3 regions of the Photobacterium sp. DA100 genome follow, and region 1 is predicted to be linked to each of the others. Evidence: riboswitches for the same ligand, from Rfam matches in the RefSeq annotation. Region 1 holds a riboswitch; each other region holds the start of a gene.
The links. Region 1 has a riboswitch for lysine ahead of lysC (lysine-sensitive aspartokinase 3). Riboswitches for the same ligand answer to the same signal wherever they lie in the genome.
Positions count from the first base shown of each region.

Region 1 (7,892 bases):
CGCGGGCTGTATTGCTCCAGGCGGCTGAACACTTGGGTTGCGGCACCCGGGGCATCACCGAGCTGGTTGCCAATGAGGGCAACTAAACACAGATCTTGCTCGACTTCCACGCGGCATAGTTTGCTCAGTTGCTCCATAGCGGCTGCTGGCAGGCTAGGGGCACCACCGCCGGTATCGGTTTGGTCCAGGGTCAGTGATACACTGACTTCCGAGGTGGTGATCAAATCAACCGAGATTTTGTGCTCGGCCAGAATACGGAACACTTCGGACAGGAAGCCGTAGGCATGGAACATATTCAGGCTGGTCAGGGTGACCAGGGTCTGGTTGCAGCGCAGTGCCAGCGCCCGGAATTTCGGCGGCTCGCTGACTTGCTGGCGGATCCAGGTACCACCTTGCTCTGGGGCTTTCGATGAGCCGATAAAGACCGGGATCTGTTGGCGGACAGCCGGCAGCAGAGTCGACGGGTGGAGGATCTTGGCACCGAAGTTTGCCATCTCTGATGCTTCGCTAAAGCTGATCTCGCTGATTGGCTTGGCATTGGCGGTGATGCGCGGGTCGGTGGTGTACATGCCCGGTACATCCGTCCAGATTTCCAGTGTTTCTGCGCTGATGGCTTCTGCAACTAGGGCGGCACTGTAATCGCTGCCACCGCGGCCGAGGGTGGTCGTTTCCCCGTCGCTGTTTGAGCCAATGAAGCCTTGAGAAACAATAATGGTATCGCCTTCCAGCAGAGGCTGGAGCTGTGAGTCGGCCAGTTGGCGGATGGTATCAATTTCCGGGATGGCTTTGCCGTACTGGCTGTCGGTACGCATGACAGAGCGAATATCGAAACGCTGGGCAGTCGCCCCCATTTCGTTGAGAATTTGGGTAAATAAGTGCGTCGACAATAGTTCACCATGGGCAACCAACTGATCGGTCAGTTTGGTCGATGGTGATTCGGCGGCTTGCTCGGCGAGGCTTGCCACGTTATTAATGAGTTGTTCTATGTGGCCAGCGACAGTGTCTGGCTGGGCCAGCTTGTCGATAATGTTCTGGTGGATAGAGGTCAGTTTTTGTAGCCGTAGGGAGCGCTGCTCGTTATCGGCAATTCCGTTTGCAAGTTCAACTAGCAGGTTGGTGACGCCGGAACAGGCACTGATCAAAACTACTTTGGCAGCAGCATTTTCCTTGATGATCGTGGCACTTCGGCTCATGGCGGCATGATCGGCTACGCTGGTACCGCCAAATTTCGCTACAGTAATCGGAGGAGGAACAGTAAAGTTATTTTCGACAAAGCTCACGGCGAGTCTCCCAGTAATAAAGAGTATATACGTATTTATCAGGGGGCTCGGGATGGTAGTCCCGACAAAAAAGTCAGGAGAGCAGTAAGGTAAGATGTAAACCGGTACAACAACCAGAAGCTCCCCATCTATTCATTACCATAGTGAATAGATGACAGCCAGAAGGATTCAACCTTCGTAGCCGATACGCCATGCCCCCTGTCATGCCGTATCTCGGCGTTACTCCCCCTCTCCAGACTGCTTCGGGGTGGGGCCCCGCAACCTAGATACCTGGGTAACGCTCCTCTTCTGTCTGCCCCTGAGAAAGCTATTTCTCAGGATGAACAAAAAACGTTCTATATTGAACCGGATTTCCTGGCCTTTTGTCAATCAGATAGAGGTAAATTATGCATAAAATTTGCAAAAAGTTGTCACGGACAGAAGTGGACGCTATCCGCCCGAGGTCATGGTGATTTGGTATAAGCATAATTAGCATATAGCTGATATAGTCAATCAGTACCTTACAATAACTGATCTACTGTCACGCTTACCGCCAGGGAGGAAAACAACAATGACGATTGGCAGCTTCTATCCACCACAGCGTACCCTTATGGGACCGGGCCCATCGGATATCTACCCGCAGGTGCTGCAGGCCCTGAGCCGCCCGACCATTGGCCACCTAGACCCATTGTTTATCGGCATGATGGATGAGCTCAAGCAGCTGCTGCAATATGCTTTCCAGACGCAAAATACCTTCACCATTGCCGTATCAGCACCGGGCAGTGCCGGTATGGAGGCCTGTTTTGTCAACTTGGTTGAGCCGGGTGATAAGGTGATTGTCTGTCGCAACGGCGTATTTGGCGATCGGATGCGTGAGAATGTCGAGCGCTGCGGTGGCGTGGCGGTCATGGTCGATAACAATTGGGGCGAGCCGGTTGATCCAGCCCTGGTTGCCCAAGCGCTGGAGAGTCACCCCGATGCGAAGATCGTGGCCTTTGTCCATGCCGAGACCTCTACCGGGGCGCTGAGCGATGCTGAGGCAATTGCCAAGCTGGCCAGAGCCCATGATTGCCTGACCATCGTCGATGCCGTCACATCGCTGGGGGGCGTGCCTCTGCTGGTGGATGAATGGCAGCTGGATGCGGTGTATTCCGGCAGCCAGAAATGTTTGTCCTGTGTCCCGGGGCTGTCGCCGTTGACCTTTTCTGAGAAGGCCGTGGCTAAGATCCAGAGCCGGCAGGCACCGGTTCAGAGCTGGTTCCTCGACCAGAGCTTGGTGCTGGGGTACTGGAGCGGTGAAGGCAAGCGAAGCTACCACCATACCGCGCCGGTAAACAGCCTGTATGCACTGCATGAAGCCTTGGTGCTGCTGCAAAACGAAGGCTTGGAGAATGCGTGGCAGCGCCACAAGGATGTCCACCAGGAGCTGCGTGAAGGGCTGGAGCAACTGGGCATTGAATTCGTGGTCGATGAAGCCCACCGCCTGCCGCAGCTCAATGCGGTCTACATTCCTGACGGTATTGATGATGCCGAGGTGAGGAAAACCCTGCTGGAGCGCTACAACCTGGAAATTGGCGCCGGTCTTGGCGCGCTGGCTGGCAAGGCGTGGCGTATTGGTTTGATGGGGTATGCCGCCCGCAGTGAAAATGTCGCGCTGTGCCTACGTGCACTGGAGACCACGCTGAAATAACCGACCTTCGGTGACGGCATGGAAAAATGGCTACCGCGAGGTAGCCATTTTTTGTTGGGCATCAGGGCATTTCCGGCTTGTCCGACTGTGGAGACTCAGCGCCAGGAGATGAAAAGGTACGGCCAGGATAGAGGTACTGGGCCTCATCCAGGATTTGCTCCGCCCGGTTGCGTTGCCCCAGCTGGTAATAAGCCGTGACCAGGTTTTGGTACAGCTCAGGACGTGGCCATCGCTTGGCCTTTTGCTGGGCCCAGTTGATGTACTCCTGGATCAGGGCGGGGTTGTCGCTGGCGACCCCAAGCTGCAATTGGGTAAGATGCAAATCCCACTCAAACCGGTTCTGCCACGCCCATGGGTTATTGACCCGCAGCAGATAGTCAACATTGGCGGGGCGGCTGGTTTCGTACTGGGTCAGCTGGGCGCCGGAGTAGAGGGTTGTCGCCATAAAACCGGTGGTGATGAGTGGCAGCGTCAGTACCAGTGCCCGGATCGACAGGATGTAGCGCATGTTTTGCTTGTAGTACTTGGCCGTCAGGTTGTCGACCCAGTAAATCAACAAGATGAAGATCACCCAGTGGACCAGAGAGTGGTAGAACGGGTACTCCAGCTGGCTATGCAAGACCAGCGGGAAAAACAGTCCGATCAGAGCCAGCTGTGTCCCTTCCCGGGCTTTCTTGATTTTGAGGAACACTGCGGCCGCTGCTGCCAACAGGGCAAGGAGTGGAATGATACCACCTTCTGCAGCCCAGAGTGCCAGCTCATTATGCGGGTGGGTGAGGGCAGCCATGCCTGCCGGGTTGTCCGGGTTGTCATGGTGCCATTTTGCAGTCTGGGTAATGTAGCTCACCTCAAAGGTGCCGTAGCCGTAGCCGGTCAAGGGCTGGTTGAGGAACATATTAACCGCTTGCGGGATATGCATGGCGCGGGCACTGACCAAGCTCAGGCGGTTCTCCTGAGGCGACCACCCCGTGGTGCTATTGATATGCCATGACAGGCTAAGCCCGAGCGCAATCATCAGCAGCCACATCCGCCACTGGGCTTTGGCGGCAAAGCGGCGCAGGTACGGGAGCAGCAGCAGGGTACCGACGGTGGCACCGAGCCAGCCGGTGCGGGAGCTTAGCACCACCAGTAATGGCAGGGTAATAACAGGGGTCAGTAGCAAGAAACATTGCTGCCAGCTCCACTTGCCCCGGTACATGGGAATACGGGCAAGAAGGTAGCCGGACAGCACTAAGCCGGTCGCCAAAAAGCTAGCCATGACATTGGGCTGCTGGAAAATCCCGTAAGGCCGGTTGGCCAACGTGTCGTAGCCCAGCGGGTTACCCGGCTCCAGCAGCATGAACTGCACCCAGCCGAGGATGGCTTGAAGCCATACCGCGGCAAGGACAAACCACAGCATGCGCTGGCGCTGCTTGTGGTTGAAGGAGAATTGCTGCAAGCCGACAAAAAACAGCAAACCAGCCCACAGGCCCAGCAGCCGTGGCAAGCTCTGGCCGATGTCCGCGTTGGGGTAGAACATGGGCAGGGTGAGCAGGACGCAGCATATCGTCAGGACAATGGTCAGCCGCGAATAGCGCCATATCCGTTGGCGGCAGATTTCCAGCAGGCCGAAGGCAATAGCGAAGCTGAACGGGATCCAGCTCATGGCATTGAACGAGAGCTCCAGTCCGGAGCCGCCGGGATTATGCTGAAAGTAATGCATCGCCAACAGGAACAGGATCCCGAGTGACACCAAGAAGGGCTTTATCATCGGCTTGCTGATCCCTTTCTCGGCAAGGTTGGTGCCTTTTACATATAACACTGTCATGGTGGTTACGCTGGATCTCACTGTCTGAATCAAACAAAACCGGGCTTGAAGGTAAGCCCGGTTTCTCGTCGTCGGTTAGGTTGCCAGAGCTATTGTACTGGCGTTCACTCTGGCAGCAAAGGCTTGAGGAAGCGTGCTGTGTGCGAACCTGCGATCTGCGCCACTTGCTCTGGGGTACCGGTTGCAATGATTTCACCGCCACCGCTACCGCCCTCGGGACCGAGGTCGATGATCCAGTCAGCGGTTTTGATCACATCGAGGTTATGCTCGATCACCACAATGGTATTGCCGTGGTCACGCAGGCGGTGCAGGACATTGAGCAACTGCTGGATATCGTGGAAATGCAGGCCAGTGGTCGGCTCATCCAGAATATACAGGGTCTTGCCGGTGTCGCGCTTGGACAGTTCTCGGGCTAGTTTGACCCGCTGGGCTTCACCGCCCGACAGCGTAGTCGCCGCCTGGCCCAGGCGGATGTACGACAGGCCGACATCAATCAGGGTCTGCAACTTTCTCGCTATAGCCGGTACCGCATCGAAAAATTCGCGGGCATCTTCGACCGTCAGCTCCAGCACCTCGTCGATGGTTTTGCCCTTGTAGCGGACTTCCAGTGTTTCGCGGTTGTAGCGCTTGCCCTTACAGGCATCACACGGCACATAGACATCCGGCAGGAAGTGCATCTCTACCTTGATAACCCCATCGCCCTGGCACGCCTCACAGCGGCCACCCTTGACGTTGAAACTGAAGCGGCCCGGTTTGTAACCGCGTGAACGCGACTCTTGGGTGCCGGCAAACAATTCACGGATAGGGGTGAAGATCCCGGTATAGGTCGCCGGGTTAGAGCGTGGCGTACGGCCAATCGGGCTCTGGTCGATATCAATGACCTTGTCGAAGTGCTCGAGATCCTGAATTTCACGGTATGGCGCAGCCTGGCCCGATGTCGCCCCGTTGAGCTGGTGGTGGGCGATCTGGAAGAAGGTGTCGTTGATCAAGGTCGACTTGCCCGAGCCCGATACCCCGGTAATACAGGTCAGCAGGCCGACAGGGATCTCGACATCGACATTTTTCAGGTTGTTGCCGGTCGCGCCCAGCAGCTTGACGGTTCGCTCCGGATCCATGGCCACCCGCTGCTCCGGTACCGCAATGCATTTCTTGCCGCTGAGGTATTGGCCGGTCAGCGAGTTGTCGTTGGCAACGATATCGGCCAGCTTGCCCTCGGCAATCACATTGCCGCCGTGGACACCGGCTCCCGGGCCGATATCAATCACATGGTCAGCGGTGCGGATGGCGTCCTCGTCGTGCTCGACCACAATCACGGTGTTGCCGAGATCGCGCAGGTGGGTCAGGGTCTTGAGCAGGCGTTCGTTATCGCGCTGGTGGAGGCCGATTGACGGCTCGTCCAGCACATACATCACGCCCACCAGGCCGGCACCGATCTGGCTGGCCAGGCGGATCCGCTGGGCTTCACCGCCCGACAGGGTTTCGGCACTGCGCGACAGGTTGAGGTAGTTGAGGCCGACATTGACCAGGAAGCTCAACCTGTCATTGATTTCCTTGAGGACCTTCTCGGCAATCTTGGCTTTCTGTCCGGTCAGCGCCAGCTGTTGGAAGAAGTCCATTGCCTCGCTGATACTCATCTCGCTCACGGTTGGCAAGGTGGTATCGGCGATAAAGACATTGCGGGCCTCGAGGCGCAGGCGGGAGCCGTTACAGCTGCTGCACGGTTTGGTCGAGACGAACTTGATCAAATCTTCGCGTACCGAGTTGGATTCGGTTTCGCGGTAGCGGCGCTCCATGTTGTTGAGGATCCCCTCGAACGGATGGCGGCGGACCGTGATATCCCCCCGGTCGTTGATGTATTTGAACTCGATATTGGTGCTGCCCGAACCATTGAGGATCACGTTCTGGACCTTCTTCGGCAGGCTGTCGAACGGGGCCTCGACATCAAAATCATAATGCTCGGCCAGCGACTTGAGCATCTGGAAATAGTAGAAGTTGCGCTTGTCCCAGCCGCGGATCGCGCCGCCGGCCAGGCTCAGCTCACCGTTTTGTACCACCCGCTCCGGATCGAAGAACTGCTGTACCCCCAAGCCGTCACAGGTGCCACAGGCACCGGCCGGGTTGTTGAAGGAGAACAGGCGAGGCTCGAGCTCCTGCATGCTGTAGCCACAGTGCGGGCAGGCAAAGTTAGCCGAGAAGACGATCTCCTCATGCTCACCGTCGGTCATCGGGCTGACAACCACGGTACCGCCGGAAAGCTCGAGGGCCGTTTCGAAGGATTCCGCCAGGCGCTGCTGTAGATCATCGCGGACCTTGAAGCGATCGACCACCACTTCGATGGTGTGCTTCTTGTGCAGCTCGAGCGTCGGTGGATCGGACAGATCACACACTTCGCCATCGATACGGGCGCGGATATAGCCTTGCGCAGCGAGGTTGGCCAGGGTCTTGACGTGCTCCCCCTTGCGCTCTTTGACAATCGGTGCCAGCAGCATCATCTTGCTGCCTTCCGGCAGCTCGAGTACTTTGTCGACCATCTGGCTGACGGTTTGCGCAGCCAGCTCAACATGGTGGGTCGGACAGCGCGGCTCACCGACACGGGCGTAGAGCAAGCGAAGGTAGTCGTAGACCTCGGTAATGGTGCCTACGGTCGAGCGCGGGTTGTGCGAGGTGGATTTCTGCTCGATGGAAATTGCGGGAGATAGCCCCTCGATATGGTCAACATCCGGTTTTTCCATCAGTGACAGGAACTGGCGGGCATAGGCCGACAGTGACTCGACATAACGGCGCTGTCCCTCGGCGTATAGGGTATCGAAAGCCAGGGATGACTTTCCCGATCCCGACAGGCCGGTGATAACAATCAGCTGATCCCGAGGCAGCGTGAGGGAAATGTTCTTGAGGTTATGGGTACGGGCACCCCTGACTTCAATGTTATCCATATCGATGAGCTTTATTGACTGATTTATGACTGCGGCATTATTGCACAGGGCTCAGGGCCTTGAAAGAAAAAGCTGTATAAAAACACAGTGAGCTGGTTATAATAGCACCATTCTGTGTCGCTTATTCGTGCTGGCATTTGCTGTATTTTACTCGGATTCAGCCCTGTTCGATCAGGGGTGAAGCATGATAGACTGCGCGATTA
Region 1 is NZ_CP119423.1:297,117-305,008, forward strand. It holds gene lysC (lysine-sensitive aspartokinase 3) at 1-1,193, opposite strand, end outside; lysine riboswitch at 1,390-1,576, opposite strand; gene PTW35_RS01530 (alanine--glyoxylate aminotransferase family protein) at 1,831-2,949, shown strand; gene PTW35_RS01535 (Wzy polymerase domain-containing protein) at 3,011-4,756, opposite strand; gene uvrA (excinuclease ABC subunit UvrA) at 4,861-7,689, opposite strand.

Region 2 (7,892 bases), on a different replicon from region 1:
ACCGCCTGCACATATAGCCCGCTGACATCCGATTCGATAATAGGCTTGGCCAACTTGGTGCTTTGGTTGTAGATGCGAATTGGGTTATCCGGGTTGTTTGGATCGCAGCTGACATCACTGACCATGCTCAGGCGTGGGCTCTCACCCAGGCTTTCCTTGGTAATGAACGGCGGTGTGCCTTCAGCCAGATAAGCACAGTTAACCAAGATGTCGTAATCATTGATTGCGGTGAACGGGCCGCCTGCTTTGGTTTCTTCGATATCCCAGCCGTCGGCCTCGATACTCAGCTCGGCAAACAAGTCCAGCGCGCCACGGCCACAGCGGCCAAACTGACCGATAACCAGCACCTTAGGCTTCTCTGACAGTGTTGCGACCTGCTCGCTCAGTACTGCTAGGTAATGGTCGCGATCCGGGTAGCTGCCCACCGCGCCGAACACGTCTTTACAGTGTAAATGGTGGATATAACCCGACAGGCCAATCGCTGCGCCAACATAACCTGCCCAGTAGCCGAAGGCACAGACACGCTTGCCCATTTCGTCTTGCAGGAACTCCAGGTCGAGGATTTGGCCGCCACCGGCATTGAAGCGCGACAGGATCTGCACCGCTTCATCCTGCCCCTTGAAGGCATGGGCAAAGTAAATATGCTGGTGCTTGAGCGGGAAGTCGTCTTCAGCCAGCTCTTTCAAACCCAAGATATAAGCGTGCTCCGGAGCGTCAGTCCAGCTATGGCCTGCCGCCAGCTCACAGCCCACATCGACATAGGCCTGATCAGGAAAAATGCGGGTGTCGCTGCGCTCGACGATCACTTGGGCACCCTCATCAATCAGGGCTTTGGCTCCGGCTGGTGTCAATGCGGTTCGGTGCTCACCCACTTTTACTTCATCTCTTAGCCAAAATAGTGTGTTCATTATCAATCCTTTTCAAACGGTAGCTTGTTAAGTCATCTCTACTTATGCAGTAGCGACTTAAGCGGTAACAGGGCTGGCTGCGGCCTGACGGCGCACCATCAAGACAATCAGTGCAACTTGCAATACGGCGGCCAATACAATGGTGTACGGGCTACGGGTGATTTCGGCAACCATGAAGCCGATACTGGCCGTCACGCCAGTCAAAATTGCATACGGGAACTGGGTACGGACGTGGGAAACGTGATCACATCCGGTCGACATCGAGCTGAGGATCGTGGTATCGGAAATCGGTGATGAATGATCCCCCAGCATGCCGCCACTCAGCGCAGCACCGATACAAATCAGCGGGTCAGCACCCAGCGCACTGGCGATCGGAACCGCAATTGGGATCAGGATGGCAAAAGTGCCCCACGACGAACCTGTTGCCACCGAAATAAAGCTGCCGATAATGAAGATCAGCGCGGGCAGCATAAACACCGGCAGGCGGTCATTCATCACCTGGCTGATATAATCCCCAGTCCCCAGAGACTTACAGATATCACCCAAGGTCCATGCCAATAGCAAGATAACCAAAATTAGCATGATCCGCTGCATGCCCGACACAAAAGTGTTGAAGGCTGTCGAGGCGGTCATAGTTTTGGTGTAGGCGTAATAGGCAATTGCCGTCACCGAGGCAATCAGATAGCTGGTACCGAGCGATGCACGGATTACCGGGCCATTAATAGTGCCATGCAGATGGTAATTGTAGGTGAACAAAGCGATCAGCGTGCCGAACAAGACTGCCAGCGGCAACACAATCAGTGAGATACGGCCTGACTTCGCCTGCTGGTTATCAACTGACTGCACACTCACCTCAGCCTGCTGGCGCGCTTGCTGCTCGGCTTCGGCCATTGGCCCCCAGTCTTTTTTCAGCACGGCGTAGACAGGCACACTGAACAGTGCCAGCAAAGCGTAAAGCTGGTAAGGGATCACCTGCAGGAAAGTCGCAAATCCATCGACCGACTGGCCCATGTTATCGAACGCGTTCTCAATCAGGCCCTGCGAGTACACCCCCCAGCTGATAATCGGGATCAGCACACAAATCGGTGATGAGGTGGAATCGATGATAAAAGCCAGTTTCTCCTTGCTCAGCTTGAGCTTGTTGTAGATTGGCGAGAACATCGGGCCGAGGATCAATGAATTGCCCGAGTCGGTAAAAAACACCCCGATCCCGGTTGCCCAGGTCGCAAGCTGGGCTTTCAATGGTGATGACACATAACGGGTGGCCATGGTCGAAAACGCCGCCATGCCACCGCTTTGCTCGACCAGATAGATAAAACCAGAAATGATAGTAATAACAATAATGATCTGTGCGTTGCTGCCCGATGCAAGCTGGGTGAACGGCCCATCCGACAAGAACATCAACGCAGTATCGACCGGATGGCCCTTGGTTAAGATCAGCATACCGCTGATCACTGCAACCCCCAGAGCCAAAACAACATGCCGAGTGGTAAAGGCGAGTATCAGCGCCAGCACCGCGGGTACGATGGACAACAATCCGTAATCAGCCATTCGTAGTCTTCTCCTGAAAAAACAACATCAAGGTATTCGAGTATTCAAAGAGGAGGGGCGTATAGGAACGCGAGCGACAAAGGCTGTACGAAATCGGTAGGTGAACTTACCTGTTCGAAAACAAAAATTGCTGTAGCTCTCCATCCGGGCAGGGCCCAGGATGACAGTGCTGCTCCTATTAAGAACAACCCCAGCAGCTTGGCTGACGACCAGAACCACTTCGGCATTGACTCCTTTCGTTTAGCGTCACCGGCTGTCGACCTTCACTAAACTACTGTTAGGCAATGCGCCTCTACGTTGCAGGCAGTGAATAACCACCCGCTTCATATTGAATAAAACACAAAAACAGATAATCCAAACCCTATTGACGCCACAGCGTGATAGAGATCACACAAAATATCCTTTCAAACAATAATTTAACATCAACAAACACTGTAAATACAACAATGCGTAGATAAAATCACCACAAGGGTTAATTATCAAGCAGAGCAGATAGTTGCAGACAGTCGCCCAGTGAAAGTAGGGTTATTAGTATTTAACTTGAGTTGGGTGACGATGCCGTAAGAGGTGCAATCAAATAAAACAAAATTGCATATTTACCCAACCATCAGAATCTGGAAGTGCTTAGGGAAGTATTGACGTTCAGAAATAACAGATACAAAAAATGCCGGCCTAGGCCAGCATTTTCTTAAAATAAGTTCGATGACTTATAGAGTAACTACGTTTGCAGCTTGTGGACCTTTTTGGCCCTGCTCTACGTCAAAAGATACTTTCTGACCTTCAGAAAGTGTCTTGAAACCTTCAGAAGCGATTGCGCGGAAGTGTACGAATACATCAGCACCACCGTTGTCCTGAGTGATGAAACCGAAACCTTTTTCTTCGTTAAACCACTTAACGATACCAGTAGACTTAGACATATGTTGTCCCTTATTTAAATTCATTTAGACCGCCAACTAAGGCGATATGTAGTAATTGAATTATTAATGTTACGAAAAATATAAGGGAAACAGTTAGATAAAATACAAAGATGTATAAATATCAGATGGTTTAACTTGTACTTGATGTTGCATTAAATAACTCTTCTCAAAATGAGCACGCGCATCATAACAGCAGAGCGGAAAATATGCAGTGAATTTTTGACAAAACTTAATATAAATTTCAGAGATATTAACAATCCGTTCAGCAACTCAAGCACACCACCATAGTATCTCCCCCCTCATCAATGGCTAAAACGAGAAAAAAACCGGCTATCGTCGCGCTCATGAGGTTGGACAGAGTGACGTCAAAAATACCTCGGGCGCAGCATACCCGAGGTGGTTGGAAAGTTAGTGGTTAATCCAGTGTTTTACAGCAAGTTCAGCAACTTGCATTTCGATATCGAAAGGGACCGGTTGGGGAATATTCTGCAGCGAGTCCCGGTTAAGGGCGATACGCTCTAAACTGAGCGACTGCAATGCCAGGCCGAGATCCATAATTTCTATCGGGTTTCCGTCACCCGCCGATAGGTTAACAAGGTTGGCATCCGACAGGACGAACAGCTGCTTTTCTTCAAGTTGGTAAGCCGTTACATGAGGACGGATCTTATCCTGGCTTTGGCTCACCGCAGCCAAATCCGCAAGGTTGATTTCACGCTGGAAATGCCCCGCATTGGCGATAATCGTATTGTCGCGCATCAATTCGAAGTGCTCCTTGCGCAGCACGTTGTCACGGCCAGTAATGGTGACGACCATGTCGGCATCCGGCAAAGCCTCTTTCAAGGTTGAGGTGTAGAAGCCTTCCATATGCGCTTCAAGCAATGTCAGTGGGTTGGACTCAACGACGGTAACATGGGCCCCCATACCTCGCAGGCGCTGCGCCGTACCGGAGCCGCAATAACCATAACCAATCACCACGACCTTCTTGCCGTGCAGCATGACGTTGGTGGCGCGCATGATGCCATCGACAACGGATGAACCAACACCGAAACGGTTTTCGATAATACGTTTGGCTTGGGTATCATTGATGATCAAGGTGCTGAACTTGTCAGCATGGAAGTCTTCACGCAAGCGGTTAGCCCCGGTGGTGGTTTCCTCCGTGGCCCCTAGCAGTGAAGTTTGAAAACCGCTAAATTCTGGCTCGGTAAAAATGAGCTCGTGCAAATCAGCACCGTTGTCGGCAATGATGTCCGGTTGGTGAGATAACACTTTGCGGCAGTAGTTAATATGATCATCAAAGCTTTCGTCACGGCGGGAATAGACACTTACCCCATAGTCTTCGACCAATGCGGAAGCGGTTTCATCTTGGGTTGACCCCGGCGATCCGGTGATCACCACTTTGGCCCCCCCTTTGGTCAAGGCCTCCAGCCACACACCGGTTTTGGCCTCAACGTGCAAGCAAATACCGATTGTCAAACCGGTAAACGGCTTTTCTTTTTCAAAGCGCTCGATAATGCTGCGCATGATTGGCATGTGGTTACGAGCCCATGCGACACGCCTGCGGCCAAGTGGCGCAAGAGATAGATCGGCTACGTCGTGTTCAGGGTAGGTATTCTGTTCCATAGGAGCCTCTGTTGTGAGAACGTTTTGTGGCCCACAAATCTTCCCTCAAATGCCCTGCAAACTTAATCAACTTATCAAGAACTGATAGTTTCCCCTGAGTGCAAAATAACGTGACCCATCACACATCAACCATAAAAATGATAAAAATCCTCCTATCCAGACTATTTATTCGGTATACAAAATCTATAAGTTTCCACATTGGAAACATTAGCAAAACTGAAACGATCAAAAACAGATGCCCTCCCTTCGACACTACGCCACAAGGAGCTAAAGGGTGAAAACCATGAACCTGAATCTATTGGCCACCTTCTACACCGTGGTCATGAACAACTCGTTTTCAATCGCTGCCGACAAGCTGTGCTTGTCAAAATCCGTGATTAGCAAGCATGTGAAACAGCTCGAGCAAGAATTGCGCTGCTCGCTGATCCAACGTACTACCCGGCAGATCAACCTGACAGAAGAAGGGCAATTCCTTTACGAGCGCTGCGCTGAGATCTTCGACAGCGTTGATAAGTGCTATGACTTCATCGACGAGCGCAAAGATATCGTCAGGGGAAAACTGCGGGTAAAAATGCCAGCGGTGCTGGAGTTCGATGATTTCATCACCGACACCTTTGCCCAGCTGCTATCAACCTATCCAGAGCTAGAACTCGACCTGATTTTCGACAACCAGATTGGCGATCTGATCCATGAACAGGTCGATCTGGTGCTTAAGATTGGCGCACTGGAAGACAGCTCGTACAAGTGCAAAAAAATCAAAAATATCGGGACCTATGTTGTCGCCTCACCCACGTACTTGGACAGATATGGCATCCCCGTAAAACCATCAGATTTGATTGGCCACAAATGTATGAACTATACCCACTGCCTCACCAAAGATAAGTGGATGTTCATTGATAATGGCAAAGAAACCAAAATTGAAATCTCACCATTTCTGCAGCTTGAGAGTGAGTCATTACTCACTCGCTATGCTTTAAAGGGCATGGGGGTAACAACCACCCTAGATTTTATTACTGAGTCATATATTCAATCCGGTGAGCTTGTCAGTCTGCTGGATAACTATACCTGGAAAACCGAACTGTATGCCGTGTATCCCAACAATGCCGTCATACCTTTGAAAACTCGCAAATTGATCGATTTACTCGCAAGCACATAAAAGGCCTAAGGATGAAAACAGCGTTTATCTCCGCGCTGCCCAAACACATTTAGAAACACTTCCCCATGGCATTTTTCAGCACCTATTCAATCTGCAAGGCTATGATGGACGCGAAATATCCACAGAGAATGTAATGCTATGAGTGTGTTCGACCTGATCGCCGAAAACCAGATCCAAGACTACAACCGCCGCAAGGCCAATGGTGAAGTGAAGGAATCACGCACAATCCAACCGGAAGAGAGAACCAGCTTCGAGTCCCACCTGTTCAAGTCAATTGTTGGCTGTTATGAAAAAGCGGCTGAAAAACCAGAAGGTGAACGCCTGGCACTCGAAGAGCGTGCCGAAAGCCTGAGGATGCAGCTGTTGATCGGGTTGGAGCAAAAAGGGATGCGCATTACTGCCCAATCCATGGCTAAAGAGCTAATGACAAAACGTCAGGCTATTTTGGGCGGCGCTTAAAAACCTAAATATGTCTTTTTGTAACAACAGGTTACGTCATATTAATCCCTACTGAGGCATTGATCTCAAATATACAAAACTTCATTGCAACGTCACAAGATCAATTGATAAACCTGATGCATATCAAGTTTTTCTCAGCATTGTTCTGGTTAATTTATAACCAGACAGAGCGGTCAGGAGAACGATGTTATGAAAGTACCAATTCGATGCCCCGAATGTGATAACACCTCAGGATTAAACCGAGTTAGACGCAAATGGCATGAAAAATCACTGGTTACCGCAGGGCAGGAAAAACTGCAGTGCCCGAAATGTCTTTCATTTTTCATGCGCGGGCTTGGCCAACAAGAACTACTTTATATCGGCACCCATGATGCGGTGAAGAAGAAAGAGCCTGTGTTTGAGGTCTAACTTCTCTCTTATAAACTTGGCAAGCTCAACCCATATCATAAGCGCCGATCACGTCGGCGCTTTTTCATTTCAGGCTAACTCTCAATTTCCTGCTGCAGCTTTTCGAGCTCTTCGAGTATCCGCAGAAACTTCTCGCCAAACGGAGTGACATGGTACTCCACACGCGGTGGTAGCTCGTTAAACACCACTTTGTCCAAGATACCGAACTCGACATTCTTCCTCAGGCACTCATTGAGAACCTTGGTCGACAGTCCTTCTACCGCGCGAACCATTTCTCCCGGCCGATTGATGCCATTTGCCAGTAACTGATACACCGTCAGTGACCACTTGCACCCGTAAATCGTCTCTACCATCCGCGCTGCACGCTCGGGGGCGGATTTTCGCGAAAAAAAGTTTTCCTGTGTTTTCATAAAGATGTACCAAAAAGTACCTACCCTACCGAATTGTACTGACTATTCAGCAGGTTAGTTGTGAACCTAAGATTAGCTTATCGCACACAGGCAGGAGAAAACAAATGACCTTTTCCCACACAGGCGCAGCACTTATTATCGGCGGCACCAGCGGTATGGGCCTTGAAACCGCCAAACAGCTCAGCAAACAAAGTATTGATGTGATCATTGTCGGCAACAATCGCGACAAACTCGACCAGGCGGTCAGTGCACTCAATGACCAGGGCGGTAAAGCGACCGGCCTGCAGGCCAACCTCTATCAGCCACAGGATGTCGACAAACTGATCGATAATATCAACAGCCATGGTGCCATCAGTTACCTGGTCAACGCTGCCGGATACTTCAACCCTAAAGCATTCATTGACCATTCCATGGCCGATTATGATACTTATATGGAGCTCAACAAGGCGACTTTCCGGATCAG
Region 2 is NZ_CP119424.1:1,955,038-1,962,929, forward strand. It holds gene PTW35_RS26450 (saccharopine dehydrogenase) at 1-908, opposite strand, end outside; gene PTW35_RS26455 (Na+/H+ antiporter NhaC family protein) at 966-2,459, opposite strand; lysine riboswitch at 2,585-2,762, opposite strand; gene PTW35_RS26460 (cold-shock protein) at 3,167-3,376, opposite strand; gene PTW35_RS26465 (adenosylhomocysteinase) at 3,785-4,996, opposite strand; gene PTW35_RS26470 (LysR family transcriptional regulator) at 5,280-6,152, shown strand; gene PTW35_RS26475 (hypothetical protein) at 6,291-6,611, shown strand; gene PTW35_RS26480 (hypothetical protein) at 6,801-7,019, shown strand; gene PTW35_RS26485 (helix-turn-helix domain-containing protein) at 7,094-7,429, opposite strand; gene PTW35_RS26490 (SDR family oxidoreductase) at 7,534-7,892, shown strand, end outside.
Region 2: it holds a riboswitch for lysine, as region 1 does, so the genes downstream of both, PTW35_RS26455 (Na+/H+ antiporter NhaC family protein) here and lysC (lysine-sensitive aspartokinase 3) in region 1, are expected to answer to the same signal.

Region 3 (7,892 bases), 680 kb from region 1:
TGACCTGTTCTGGACTGATTTGGACGTATTTGCGGATCACATCCAGAATATCCTGCTTCAACTGCGGTAAATAGCTAGGTGCACTCTGATCGGCAGAGCGGCGTTCGGCAACGATAATTTGCAGGCGCTCTTTGGCTACACTGGCAGTCGTTGGTTTCTTGGGGCGGAAGAATTCTAACAATGCCATCGTATTATCATCCTCCGAACAGACGTTTTAGGAAGCCTTTCTTCTCTTCTTCAAGGAAGCGGTACGGGCGCTCTTCACCCAGTAGTCGGGCAACGGTGTCGCCATAGGCGATACCAGCGTCCGATTCTTTATCGAAAATCACCGGCTCACCCTTGTTTGAGGCATTCAGTACGGCTTGGCTCTCTGGGATCACGCCAAGCAGCGGTATGTGCAGAATTTCCTCAACATCACCAACGCTTAGCATCTCGCCCAGAGTGACGCGGGCAGGGTTGTAGCGGGTCAGTAGCAGGTGAGTCTTCACCGGCTCATCCGCTTGCTCGGCACGGCGAGACTTGGAGTCGAGAATGCCTAGAATACGGTCTGAGTCACGTACAGAAGAGACTTCTGGGTTGGTGGTGACAATGGCTTCATCGGCAAAGTACAGCGCCATCAGCGCGCCGGTTTCGATACCCGCGGGCGAGTCGCAAATAATGAACTCGAAGTCCATTGCTGCCAAATCATTCAACACACGCTCAACGCCCTCACGGCTCAGGGCATCTTTGTCGCGGGTTTGTGAAGCGGGTAGGACATACAAGTTGTCGACACGCTTGTCCTTGATGAGTGCCTGGTTGAGGTTGGCTTCACCATTAATCACATTGACGAAGTCATACACGACTCGGCGTTCGCAGCCCATAATGAGGTCAAGGTTACGCAGGCCGATATCGAAATCGATCACCGCTGTTTTCTTGCCGCTTAGCGCAAGGCCCGATGCAATAGCTGCACTCGAGGTAGTTTTACCAACGCCACCTTTACCTGAGGTAACAACGATAATACGTGCCATCTTAAATTCCTTATTAAACCTTATAGAGTCATGTGCTCTATGTTCAAATTGTTTTCAGCAAGCGAGATAACGACATTTTTTCCCCAGAACTCTTGTTGAATTTTGTCGCTTAACCAATAGTTCCCTGCGATTGAAATGAGCTCAGGCTGTAAGTTGTGGCAGAAAATCTTTGCCTCTTGTTGACCGCTGGCCCCAGCGATAGCACGGCCCCGAAGGGTGCCATAGACATGGATACAGCCATCGGCGATGATTTCAGCTGCCGCACTGACATGTCCAAGTACTATCAAATCACTATTTTTAGCATAAATTTGCTGTCCTGACCGAACTGGATTTTTTATGATTTTTGTCGGTGTCATCACAGGTTCGGCGGCTTTTGCCTGTTTGGCTGCATTCATAATCGCGAATCCAGCCTGCTTGGCCTGTTGTTGCAACTCCGGTTGCTTGCAGCCACTGATCCCCACAGGGATCATGCCGGCTTCGTGAACCTGGCTTTTTAGCAATGCAAAATCCAGCTTATTTCCGGCTTGGCTGACATCAATGACGATCGGAGCGGCGGAAAAGAAATGAGGAGCCTGTTCAACTTTATCTTTGAGAAAGTTGATTGCTTGCTGTATGTCGCCGTCCACGAGGTGGAGGGCCGAGAGGGTGAATGAGCCCCCTTTGAGTTCTGCAGATTTTGTCATGCGCGCTAATGACTGCCGATAAATTAGTCGTTCGGGAACGTTATCTCTTGGGTAACTTGCATGTTATATTCCAAAGCGTATATCAGCAAGCTATCCTTGCTTTTGCGTTGGAAATTCAGACAACCGTCTCATCAAGTAGGCGATCTCCCCCATCTGTAGGGAATGATCCCGGTGAATTGTTGTCTGACAAAATAGCGAAATTAACGAACAGGTTACCGACAATATGTTGTGTGCAATTTACAAAAGCCCCAAAAAAGACAACACCTATCTTTATATCAACAACAAAGACGACTTTTCAGCCGTGCCTGAAGTTTTGTTGAAAACATTTGGTACGCCACAATTTGTCATGGTACTTAAGTTAGAGGAACGACATAAGCTGGCACAGGCCGATATAGAAAAAGTAAAAGCGGATCTCAAGGAGAGCGGATATTACCTGCAGGTGCCGCCTCCCGTGCCAAACTTACTCGTGCAGTACAAAGCGGATAAAGCCGCCAGCAGCCAAGGATAAACTATGCATAAGCGATTGATATCGGCCTTAGTGGCCTTAGGGTTAGGATTATCATCGGTTGTCTATGCCGATGAGGGGTTTGATAAATATGTCGAAGGACTGAAAGTAGAAGCCCGGGAAAATGGAATTTCGGAGTCGATTATCAACTCTGCTTTTGATGGCATAACGTTTGTCGAGCGTGCGGTAAAAGCGGACAAAAATCAACCGGAGCGTAAATTAACTCTGGATGAGTATATTCCCCGTGCGGTGCCTGCTTGGAAAGTAAAACAGGCAAATGAGCTATATCGCCAGCATAAATCTATGTTGGATAAAATTGGTGAGCAGTACGGTGTGCAACCGCGCTTTATAGTTGCCTTGTGGGGGGTTGAAAGTAATTTTGGCCGCTTGATGGGGAATTATAATGTGGTTGAAGCGTTATCCACGCTAGCCTATGAAGGTCGGCGCGAAGCGTTTTTCCGCGGACAGGTGATGGCGGCACTGGAAATATTGGATGCCGGCCATATTAGCCCTGAAGATATGAAGGGTTCTTGGGCGGGTGCCATGGGCCAACCGCAGTTTATGCCAACCTCATTCCTGTCGTATGCCGTCGATGGCAACAATGACGGCAGGATTGATATTTGGCAGACGGAGGCCGATGTTTTTGCCTCTGCGGCGAATTATTTGAATAAAGCCGGCTGGGATGACCAATATACCTGGGGGCGGCAAGTTTCTTTACCCGCTTCTATTGATGAGTCATTGCTTGGTGTAGAAATGAGCAAAGCCCGTAGTCTGGCTGAATGGCAGCAATTAGGTGTTCGACGCCTCAACGGCAAGGCCCTGCCGAGTGTTGAAATAGATGCCTGGCTTATTCAACCTGATGATAAACAAGGCCGTGCCTATTTGATTTATGGTAATTATCAGTCGTTGCTCAAGTGGAATCGTTCGCATTATTTCGCCTTGGCCGTGAGCCATTTGGCTGATCAAATTCGCTAATCCCCAAAAATGACAAAAAACCAGACCAATAGGTCTGGTTTTTTATGCTGCGGGGAAAATCACGCTTTATTTTTTTGCCATCGGGTGAAATTAAAATAATCGTTAGTAATAGAGGGGAGGGAAGTAAGTTGTTGGGTGAAATTGAGCTTTGCGGTTTGGTGCCCCCTTTCTTTTTCTTTTGAATCAATGACTTGGTTTTTGGTGCTTGTCAGCGGTTTATCTTAAAAAAAAACCCGGCATGGCCGGGTTTTTTCGATGATTATCACAGATGATTTGAAATATTAGATTTCAAAATCTTCTAGAGACTTGCCTTCGTCCAGAGCTTTTTTCAGTGCGCTTGGAGTACGACCTTGGCCAGTCCAAGTTTTCTCTTCACCATTTTCATCGATGAAACGGTATTTTGCTGGACGCTGCGCACGCTTTGCTTTTGGTGCTTTATTTAGTGTGGCTAGAAGCTCTTCTGGGTCAATACCATCAGCAAGAAGCATTTCACGGTATTGGGCTAGTTTTTCTGTACGTTCTTTTTCTTTAGCAAGCTCTTCTGCTTCTGCTTCCTCACGCTCAGAAACAACGGTTTGAAGTTTTTCTAGCGCTTCCTGTAGTTGCTCAAGAGAATATTCACGAGAAAGTGCGCGAAGGCTGCGAAGGTTAAGTAGCGCTTTCATTGCATCAGACATTTTTTATTTCCTGTAGGCCTAAAACTATAAATTAATAATAGCAGTGACGATTCAATAATTGCAATAATAATACTTTTAATACAGTGATGCCAAATAAAAAATGAAGGGTTTATTTAATTTTTTGCAATTTATCTGGTTCATTTCTCATTTGTAATAAATTGTAATGGTCAAGATAAGTAAATATTCTTATCCAAAATCTACGGGAGCTGATAAATATTTGCCATCAATTTCATATGTGAAAGGTATAATAATTTGTCACTAAGTGGATGATTTTCGTACTCTATGGCAAGACTATTCACTATTTTTGTGATTTTTTTCATCTTAACTTATTGCATTTGGATATCTATTCCGTAGAATTGACCATACCTAGACTAAGGGTAGAGGCGCATCGTCTATTAGTAGTAAATCTTAGGGTGATTCCAATGAGGATTTACGAAAGGAGCCGATGCCGAAGTAAGCGTGGAGTATCAAGCCTGCTTGCTGGGGTTGTCACCGAATAGGGTCAACACTGCCATAGTATATAATTACATTAACTATGGAGCGCTACTGTGGAGTCGGAAAAGGGTAACTTCTCTTCCTTATGCTCTTCTATACACGACAAGATGTCGTGTTAAGCAGTAGATCTCCAACCAGGATCGGTTGTAGTCGAGATCATGAATATTGTAGATTTTTCACATTCCGCCATGTCGTTGTTGCCTCCTTTGGTTGCGCTGGGCTTGGCTATCCTAACTCGTCGTGTTTTAGTTTCATTGGGTGTCGGTGTCCTGCTGGGCGCATTCCTGCTGACGGATTTCTCTGTCGGTGGTACGGCCAGCTATATCGGTACCACGGTTGAAGGGCTGTTTATTGAAGACGGTGCCATCAACAGTTGGAACATGAGTATTGTTGCTTTCCTTATTTTGCTGGGTATGACCACTGCCTTGCTGACACTTTCTGGCGGTACTCGAGCGTTTGCTGAATGGGCCCAGACGAAAATCAAGAGTAAGCGCGGTGCTAAACTGTTGGCTGCGTTCTTGGGTGTATTTATCTTTGTTGATGATTACTTCAACAGTTTGGCCGTTGGCTCGATTTCCCGCCCGGTGACTGACCGGTTCTATGTCTCCCGTGCCAAATTGGCCTATATCCTTGACTCTACTGCCGCACCAATGTGTGTATTGATGCCCGCTTCAAGCTGGGGGGCATACATTATTACCTTGATCGGCGGTATTTTGGTTTCGCACGGGGTGACAGAATACTCGCCGCTAGGGGCATTCATGCAGCTGGCGCCGATGAACTTTTATGCGGTATTCGCTCTGTTGATGGTGTTTGTCGTGGCTTGGTTCCAAATTGATGTGGGCCCGATGAAAAAGCACGAGCTGGAAGCGAGTCACTGCCGTGGATTCGATGAGGGGGATGTAGACAGCCGTGCCAAGGATCTGAACGACGAACTGGAAATTGAAGAAAGCAAGAATGGCCGTGTTGCCGATCTGGTAATGCCAATCGTAACCCTGATTGTGGCAACGTTCTTCTTTATGCTCTTTACCGGCTACCAGGCCTTGGCGGCGGATGGTCTCGCGTTTAGCGTTCTGGGTGCGTTCGAGAATACAGATGTGGGTATGTCTCTGGTATACGGTGGCCTGGTTGGTTTGGCTGCTGCCCTTATCCCTGTTTTCCGCCAGCGCATTCCAATGGCAGATGTGGCCTCTACCCTGTGGATTGGGGCCAAGTCGATGTTTGGCGCGATCTTGATCTTGCTGTTTGCTTGGAGCATTGGCTCGGTGATCAGTGACATGGCGACGGGTAAATACCTATCGACCTTGGTTGAGGGTAGCATTAACCCAATGATGCTGCCGGCGATTCTCTTCTTGCTAGCAGGCCTGATGGCATTCTCGACCGGTACGTCGTGGGGTACGTTCGGTATTATGTTGCCGATTGCCGGTGATCTGGCTGCTGCCACCGACATTATGCTGATGTTGCCGATGCTTGGCGCGGTATTGGCCGGTTCGGTATTTGGCGATCACTGCTCGCCAATTTCCGATACGACTATCCTGTCGTCGACTGGTGCTCGCTGCCACCACATTGATCACGTATCGACCCAGCTACCTTATGCGCTGGCTGTGGCTGCGGTATCGACTATTGGCTTCCTGGTACTGGGCTTTACAGGCTCTCTCGCTGTTTCGTTCATGTCGGCAACCGTCGCCTTCGCTCTGGCTTGCGTGGCGCTTTACTGGCTTGCACGCCGCCCTCAGGAAGCGGCTGCGAACGCGTAATGCTGATGTCATGCTGAAGAAAAAAGCCTGTATTTGATACAGGCTTTTTTATTTTCGCTAGTTAGCCCAAATTTCTTTAATTTAATCTCAATTGGTCACAAAGAAGATGAGCTTGCTCCTTTCAATCTGAAGGGCTTTTCTGTAGCATCTCGGCTGATTTTTCACGCACCAATCGTATTACTAGGGAAGCTTAATGGCCCAAATGTATTTCTATTACTCGGCAATGAATGCGGGTAAGTCGACAACATTATTGCAGTCATCTTTTAATTACCGCGAGCGCGGCATGACGCCGGTGATTTTCACCGCTGCAATTGATGACCGTTACGGTAAAGGCAAGGTCAGCTCGCGAATTGGTTTGCAAGAAGATGCTGAGTTGTTTACTACCAGCGATGACCTCTATGCTCGTCTGCAGGATATGAATGCAACCAAGAAAGTTGACTGTGTGCTAATTGATGAGTGCCAGTTCTTGACCAAAGAGCAGGTGTACCAATTAACAGAAGTCGTCGACAAGCTGAATATTCCGGTGCTTTGCTATGGTTTGCGTAGTGATTTTCGTGGTGAGCTATTTGAAGGCAGCCGTTATTTGCTGGCGTGGGCAGATAAACTGGTTGAATTGAAAACCATCTGCCATTGCGGCCGCAAAGCCAATATGGTGATCCGCCAAGATGCCAGCGGCAAGGCGATTGCCGACGGCGACCAGGTCGAAATCGGCGGCAATGACCGCTATGTTTCCGTGTGCCGCAAGCACTATAAAGAAGCGCTCGGCCGGTAATTGGTACTTTCTACCATATCCTGTTCGATAAGCAACGAAGCCCAGATTATTCTGGGCTTCGTTTTATTGGGACCATTGTTACGGCTACTTGTGGCGCTCTTGCAGCTTGGCTGTGACATCCGACAGGGACATCCCTTGATCTTGCAGCAGTACCAACAAGTGGTAGATCAGATCGGCTGACTCACAGACTAGCTCCGCCTTGTCACCCGACGTTGCCGCAAGCGCGACTTCAACCCCTTCTTCGCCCACCTTCTGCGAAATCCGCTTGGTACCACGGGCATACAGGCTGGCAGTGTAGGACGATTCAGGATCGGCACCTTTACGAGCAGCCAAGATCTGCTCAAGTTGATGAAGGAACACCAGGGCAGGCTGCTCGACCTGTCCTTCTTCTGCTGTGTCATTGTCAAAACAGGTGGTGGTACCCAGGTGGCAGGTCGGGCCGATAGGGTCGACTTTCACCAACAGGGTGTCCTGATCGCAATCGAGTTTGATGCTTTTTAGCTGAAGCACATTGCCCGAGGTTTCGCCCTTGGTCCACAAGCGCGCTTTGGTCCGTGACCAGAAGGTGACTTGTTTTGTCTCGAGGGTTTTACTCAGGGCCTCGTCGTTCATGTAGCCGAGCATCAGGACTTGGCCACTGGTGTTGTCCTGGACAATCGCCGGAACCAAGCCGTCTACTTTGTCCCAATTGATACTGCTTGCTAGGCTCATAGGCGGATCTCCACATCTTGTTGTTTCAGGTATTGCTTGAGTTCACCGATATTGATGATTTGTTTGTGGAATACCGATGCGGCGAGGGCGCCGTCGACATTCGCTTGCTTGAAGGCATCGGCAAAGTGCACCATCTCACCGGCCCCGCCGGAGGCAATGAGCGGTACATGGCAGACTTCACGCACCATGTTGAGTTGGGTGAGATCGTAGCCGTTGCGCACGCCGTCCTGGTTCATCATGTTCAGGACAATCTCGCCGGCCCCGCGGCGCTGGACTTCTTGCACCCAGTCGCGGGTTTCCCAGCGGGTCGCCT
Region 3 is NZ_CP119423.1:976,374-984,265, forward strand. It holds gene minE (cell division topological specificity factor MinE) at 1-187, opposite strand, end outside; gene minD (septum site-determining protein MinD) at 195-1,007, opposite strand; gene minC (septum site-determining protein MinC) at 1,028-1,690, opposite strand; gene PTW35_RS04960 (YcgL domain-containing protein) at 1,914-2,198, shown strand; gene PTW35_RS04965 (lytic murein transglycosylase) at 2,202-3,170, shown strand; gene PTW35_RS04970 (H-NS family nucleoid-associated regulatory protein) at 3,452-3,847, opposite strand; lysine riboswitch at 4,218-4,401, shown strand; gene PTW35_RS04975 (Na+/H+ antiporter NhaC family protein) at 4,501-6,096, shown strand; gene PTW35_RS04980 (thymidine kinase) at 6,290-6,868, shown strand; gene hisIE (bifunctional phosphoribosyl-AMP cyclohydrolase/phosphoribosyl-ATP diphosphatase HisIE) at 6,953-7,579, opposite strand; gene hisF (imidazole glycerol phosphate synthase subunit HisF) at 7,576-7,892, opposite strand, start outside.
Region 3: it holds a riboswitch for lysine, as region 1 does, so the genes downstream of both, PTW35_RS04975 (Na+/H+ antiporter NhaC family protein) here and lysC (lysine-sensitive aspartokinase 3) in region 1, are expected to answer to the same signal.